Regions from separate parts of the Pseudoalteromonas sp. GB56 genome, predicted to be linked through region 2. Evidence: riboswitches for the same ligand, from Rfam matches in the RefSeq annotation. Region 2 holds a riboswitch; the other holds the start of a gene.
What was found. Region 2 has a riboswitch for cyclic di-GMP ahead of ACH19P_RS12525 (M12 family metallo-peptidase). Riboswitches for the same ligand answer to the same signal wherever they lie in the genome.
Positions count from the first base shown of each region.

Region 1: linked by a shared signal. The riboswitch ahead of ACH19P_RS17580 (Ig-like domain-containing protein) and the one ahead of ACH19P_RS12525 (M12 family metallo-peptidase) in region 2 are both predicted to bind cyclic di-GMP.

Region 1 covers NZ_JBPCHK010000003.1:475,691-479,118, forward strand. Annotated here, with positions in the region: gene ACH19P_RS17565 (TlpA family protein disulfide reductase) at 1-633, shown strand, start outside; gene ACH19P_RS17570 (DUF2256 domain-containing protein) at 636-794, opposite strand; gene ACH19P_RS17575 (hypothetical protein) at 1,054-1,380, shown strand; cyclic di-GMP riboswitch class I at 1,882-1,966, shown strand; gene ACH19P_RS17580 (Ig-like domain-containing protein) at 2,143-3,428, shown strand, end outside.
Region 2 covers NZ_JBPCHK010000001.1:2,679,388-2,682,815, reverse strand. Annotated here, with positions in the region: gene ACH19P_RS12525 (M12 family metallo-peptidase) at 1-1,881, opposite strand, end outside; cyclic di-GMP riboswitch class I at 1,951-2,036, opposite strand; gene ACH19P_RS12520 (response regulator) at 2,301-2,918, shown strand; gene ACH19P_RS12515 (hypothetical protein) at 3,250-3,428, shown strand, end outside.

The sequences.
Region 1 (3,428 bases), on a different contig from region 2:
CAAATGCCGACTTTGCAAAAGCACTATCAAGAATTTGGTGAAGACATAGCGTTTTTAGCGGTGAATATCGATCTCAATGATGACTCACAGGCGATTCAGAAGGTAGTGGATAGATTTGGCCTTACAGTGCCGTTGGCTCAAGATACCGAAAGTTCATTATCAACAACGATGCAGTTAAACGGCACGCCACTGCATTTGGTTTTCAATCGTAAAGGTGATCTTGTCTATCGGACTCATGAGGCTGACGAGCACCTTGAAAAAGTCTTGGCGCAACTTAAAGAGGGCGTTGAGCTTGCAGCTATTGCTCCTACACAAAGTAAAGCGCAAGACTACGAGTTTGATACAGATATCGTGTTTTTTAGCGCAACGTGGTGTGAAACCTATTGGGCAACGCGCAACCCTAAAGCGGCTAAAGACTGTGAACAAGCAAGAATGCAAGTCAATGACATGCTCAAACAGGGAAAGTCAGTCACCGTTGTTGTATCTAACTTGTGGACCACAGACCAAGACGCAACCGCTTATAAGGGGGAGTTTGTGGACGAAGTGACGGTTGTAATTGATGAAGACGGTAAAATGTTCAAACGTCATGGTATCAAGTCCATACCTCGTATCTTGCAATTAGACACTCAGTAGCGCTAAACCGAATCGAAGCGTTGTGTTTTACGCATCTGGGCACAACGCTTCGAACAATATCTAACCTCGTGCCAGTTTAATTGCCACTTTTTACGCCATCGAAATTCCAAACCACAAACTGGGCAAATTTTGCTGGGTAAGTGCTGCTTTTGATGTGCCATTTCTAAAGTTTTTGGTCCTGTTTAAAGTTTCAAACGTATCATAAATCTCAGTAGATCAATGTTGTATTGGTCGCTTTAAATCACCCTTTTTAAGGGGCTGGGCGGAGGAATTATGGCACGGTGCGACAGAGAAAATAATGTTATCTGCACTACACAGACGTTTGGTGCAATCCATATCATTATGCTCTATGACAAAGTTTCATAGCGTGTTCAGATAAAACTGCTAACCTCAAGTAACACTTCTTTAAGGAACAAAACGATGAAAGCATATATTTACGTAGGGTTGATCGGACTCAGTCTCGTAACGGGTATGGCGTACGCTAAAGATAAAGATAAAGACAAGGACAAGCACGATCACAAAAGCTTGCCACCTGGCTTAGAGAAGAAAGTAGACAATGGTGGTGATCTACCTCCAGGATGGCAGAAAAAGCTCAGACGGGGTGATATTTTAGATCGCGACATCTATCGTCGTGGTAAAGTGATCAAGCCACTCGGTCGAGATGGTCTTATTTCGATCGAAGTAGATGGTTCTATCATTCGATTAATTGATGACACACGCGAAATTGTTGACATCATCACCCACTAACATGCCTCTTTGAAACTCGGGCTCACTCACTCGTTGAGCTCGTGTTTTCTTGATTCCTTACGGTATTATTGCCTGGCGGTGCAACGTGCATCTTCATCTCATATTTTAGCCTCACAGCGCTCGTCGCCAAACAACCAAGTAGGTTGCAAAGATGTAAACTGATGCTGCGAGTCTATGAACAAGTATTTTGAAAAGTTGGGCAACCATCCTTTAATCTCCGTACACCTAAACACCAATTACACTTTCACGGAAAAATTGAAAGTAGAGCCTATAGATACTGGATTGTCATTATATTCATGTTATTAAACTGCACGTTTTTTTGTTTTTTAAATAATATTTTATTCCTAGGAAAAAATGTTTAGTTCTTGCGTGTTGATTTTATTACACATTTAAAAATTGATTAAAAAAAGTACAATTTTGTTGTTGAGTTTTTTGCAATCATGTTGCTAAAATTATGTCCGACGCAGCGTTAGGTCGCATGCGTTTTTATGTTCGAAAGCACTCTCGAAATGGCAAACACCAAGTAATTGGTGGACGCAAAGCCACAGGCCCTACTAGTTAATTAGAGGGTGGCTGGGTTACCGAAGGAATGTGTTCTAGAGCTCAGTATTATTACTGAATGCTTTCGAAGTGATGTTTATACTTTGAGAGGGTTCAGTTGTGAGCACCAACCTTTGCACTTTAACGTCTACGAACACCACTTCCACAGCAAGTAAAGCTTGCGCGTATACCGCGCTAATGCTTGGTTTGAGTTTTACTGCAATGAAAGTACAGGCAGCAATGCCGCATGCCCAACAAGTTAAGTTGCAAACGCTTGAATTAACATCAATGGCCAAAACGAACAATGGCCAAGGCGTAATGTCTACGGGGCAAATGCTCGCAGTAGCACAAGAGCGTCAGAACACGCAGTACCATCTTCTCGGTCAAGACCCAAGTACCGTTCTTCGTACAATTATCCCACAAGCAAAACGTGGCAATATGCCAGCTGATGTTGCAGCTACTTTAGCTCAGAAAAAACAGATGACTGGTGATTTAGAGCTCGTTTATTTGGATTCTGAGGAAGAAGGTAAAACACGCCTTCGTTATTTCCTTAATACTGGCAACGAGCATATCGAGTTGTTTGTTCCTGCTAACGCTAACACTGACGCATTGAAATCAGGTGATAAATTGAGTGTGCGTGGTTGGCAGTTCACACAAAACACTGAACAACACACTACGACTCGACTGTTACTTGATAACGAATTATCGAGCTTGCAAGTACTCGCCGCTGGCGATGCATCAAGCGATGCGAATTCGGGTGTTGCTGCACCACTTTCAGGCACAACAGGTGAACAAAAAACCCTAGTATTGCTTCTGAACTTCCAAGATGCCCCAGATCTTCAACCATGGACAGAGCAAGAAGTGCAAGACATGGTATTTGGTCGCGTAAACGACTATTTCCTAGAGGCTTCTTATGGTCAAACATGGTTAAGTGGCGACGTGCGCGGTTATTACACTATGCCAATCGATACAACGTGCGACTACTTTGGTATGGACCAACATGCACGCCAAGTAGCACAGGACAATGGTGTTGATTTGAGCCAATACCAGCGCCTAGTGTACATGCTACCTAAAAATGACAGTTGCGGTTGGCGTGGCCAAGGCACCGTGGGCGGTACACCTTCTCGTGCATGGCTTAACGGCGAATTGAACCTAATGACGATTGGTCATGAGATTGGTCATAACCTAGGCTTGAAACACGCGAAAGAATTGAGTTGTGGCTCTGGTTATATTAGTGATTCGTGTGTTGCTGTTACTTACGGTGACAAATTTGACATCATGGGTAAGTCTGAAGGTCACTTCAACGCGTTTAATAAAGAGCGTTTGGGTTGGCTAACTCAAAGCGCGGGTGAAGTCGTGACTGCAAATGATGACGGAAACTTCATCTTAGAGCCGCTTACTGCTGCTGCATCAGGTAGCGCTAAAGCATTGAAAGTTCGCCGTGGCACAGACTCTTCAACAGGGGCATCACTTTGGTATTACTTAGAGTATCGTCAAGCGCAAGGTTT
Region 2 (3,428 bases):
GTTCTTGTGTTGTTTTTCACGTTGAATATCAAAGCCGTCTTCGTTGTCACTGTTGTCAGCCCAACTCAAGGATGCGGTGCCATCTTGGCCGTTCGTTGTGCTTAGCGATATTGGTGCGTTTGGAGGCAGTAATTTCTCCGATGTGGTTGCACACAAAGTTGCTGACGCTAAGGTGACGTTGTTCGCTAAATCTTTCGCCTGCACGCTAAAACAATACTGAGTATTCGGTGCCAAGCCCGTAGCTGTGAATGACGTACTGTTTTGCCATACGCCCGTTGAGCAATCATTGCCGCTTTGGTTGCAATTAAACAAGTAGCTTACAGTTCCGCCGTTATCATCAATGGCAGTGGTTGCTTGCATTGTGACTGCACTATCACTAATTGCAGCTGGCGCTGCCGCAAAGCTCATCGGGTTAGGATCAGGTGCTGTGGTGTCAGGTGCTGCTGGCGGCACAAAGCCGTTTAGGTAGTAATGACCTTGGCTTGCGTAATCACTCACATAAGGGCCTGCTGTGCCATACACTTCAAGTAAGTGAATGCCTGCCGCCAGATCAATTTGTATATTGGCGTTGGTGTCTGTTTGTGGCTCTGCCGTTGCCAACAAATTGCCTTGTGCGTCGTACAGTCGTAAGCCAACATCTAAATTTGAACCGCGGCGATTGGTGCGTGTAAACGCATCCCATGCTGGCGTTGCTGTGAACTGAGCGGCGCCAGTGCCTGCGCTAAATTGGAACCAATCGCTGTCACCTTGCTCGATAGTACCCTTGTTAGCTGCTTCAACGTTGCCTGGGTCGGCTTCGCGATTCGTTGCAGAAAATTGACCCGCTTGGTCCACAACTAGTGTCGTTGGTGATTGCTCATCGCCCTCTAAGTCAATTGACGCACCTAATTTGGTCGTCATGATGACAATGTCATCTTGAAACTGGTTGGCGTCAGGGTATTCGCCCTTACTCCATTGAGTAATATTTTTACTGTACGAGTTACCCATGATTGGCGCCCAACTATTTAGATCGTTGGTTTCGCCTAAACCGCCATAGTAAGAAGTGGTAGAGGTGCCATCATGACTAAGGCCAAGGTTGTGCCCGAGTTCATGTGAACCCGCTTCAGACATGGTTGTTGCCGCGCCCCCAGCGAGGCGGTTGTAATATACGAACGCAGGTTGATAATTGGTGTAGTTACTTCCCCCCCACACATTTACGTAGGCCACACCGCCGGCTCCTTGTGATGGCAAAGCAACATCAGTGGCATCACTGTCTTTAGTAAATAACACCCAACCGACTTTGGGCCCAAAGCTCGCTGGCGCCTCGGTGGTTACATTGATGTCGAACGCTGCGAAGTCATCAGCCATACGTGCCCAAATTAAATGGATTCGGCTACGTTCCGTATCATTAAATGTGCTTGGATCGCCGTCAAGATCATAGGGAAGTGTGTCATAGGTTTTACCACCGCCCCATGCTTTACCACTGACGATGCCACCATCAAAGTCCAAATACACTGTGTTCGCTGCATTGGGTTTGCTGTGTAGTTTAAACACATCAACGCTAGGCAGGGCAGAATCCGTTGTTGTAGCTGTAAGCTCAGCAGAAGAAGTCGTTAATCCCTCTTCAATGTAAAACAGCTCACCTGACGCGTCAGCCTCTAAGTATTGAGTATCAATGACGGGGATCCCCAACGTACTGAGCTTGCTCAGCACCTTGTTTTGTACATGTGAAGGGAGCTTATTCAGGCTTGTTTTTAATCGATTATCGGGTAAATGATCAAGTGCTTGATACGGTAATTGCACCTGATTGGTGTTACCAGCGTTGGCTATGGCATGGCCACCCATAGCGAGGCTTAGCGCGGTAACCACAGCACTGACTTTAAAAGCAGAGGGAAATTTCATGGTGTTGCTCCAAATACAATATTGGCCATTTGGAACGCAAAGATAGACAGCACGAATCGACGTTACTGTACTAGCAATCCCGCTATCATAGGGCTGTGCCCCTTAGACCGGTGACTTTGCGTCCCACCCTTTCGAATGGTTTGCCAAATGTGTTATAAAATTGTTACAAGGTAGGGTAGCAAGAGAAATACTAAATTCCAATAGAATTTAAATAAAATAGGAACGTTGGGAAAGCTGGATTGATGATTAAGTGCTAATTTGTTCATTAATCAATAAGTAATGTGCCCGTGCACAATATAGTACGAGTTACGCAAGAAGCGGCTAATGGAATAGTGTTCAACTTGTACCTTTTTTAGGTTGTGACTATGTTTATTTAAAGTCCAACCATTCAAAGATATCCAAAGCCAGGAGGGCGAAATATGAGAATTGTAGTAGCGGACGATCATCCTCTTATTGTGTATGCTGTGACCCACAAAATAAAGTCACTGAGACAACACACTCAGATTGAATCAGCATATTGTTATCACCAACTATTTAGGCTGATGGAACAGTTTACCGACAGTATTGATCTCATTATTACGGACTTGGTGATGCCCGGTTGTGTTGGGCTTCAAGGAATCGAGTATCTTCGAGAACATTACCCTCATATTCCTTTGGTCGTTATAAGCGGCAATGATGACTTTGAGAGCTGTACACAATGTCTGGAAGCAGGAGCAACAGAATTCATTTCCAAGGCTGAATTAGACACCGTCTTTCTATCTGTTGTCTCGAAATACATAAGTGTCGATAAGAGCAGTGCTGCTTCGAGTATAGTGCCTGAAACACCTAAGTTTTTGACTCATTTAACACCCAGTCAAAATAAAGTGCTGCACTTTATTTCTGAAGGGTACAGTAATAAGGCTATCGCAAGGCAGTTGAATGTGTCTGAGAAGACAATTCGCGTGCACGCAAGCGCAATCTACAGACACCTCAATGTAACCAACAGAACTCAAGCCGCGATTGAATATAAAAAAAGTATCAACTCGTCACTCAATTAATCATTTCTATGGTAGCAACGAAATGGCATCTACGATTTGATCCCGCTGTGTTCGCAGAGTCCACACGTCTGGTTAATACATCATTTGTCCTAGGTCATTTGCTAAGTGCTCTAGGTCAAATGCTTATCCATTTTAGTTAATCCGCTCAATATTTTACTTAGTTTTAACCTTTTACACTAAAACTTCACAACAGCTGAAGGTGTATTGCTATCTGCGGGTAGCGCTAACAACTGTTTGAACTCCAAAATGGATGACTTCGACGAAACTGCAACGCGTCATTCAATGAAAAAGTCGTTAAGTAAGTTGAACACAATTATAACGGGAGGACGTAATGGTCCAATCAAAGCTCAAACTAATCACTGCCGCACTCGTGGCTGGAATGCTGTCAACAGGATGTACTTTTGTCGGAGAACACAAGTTTACTGGCGGCGGTTCGATGGCCTCTGCTGGTGGCGATAAAAATGCTGTATTTACCTTTAATGCCCAAAACTGCGGGGGCGAAGAAGTAAA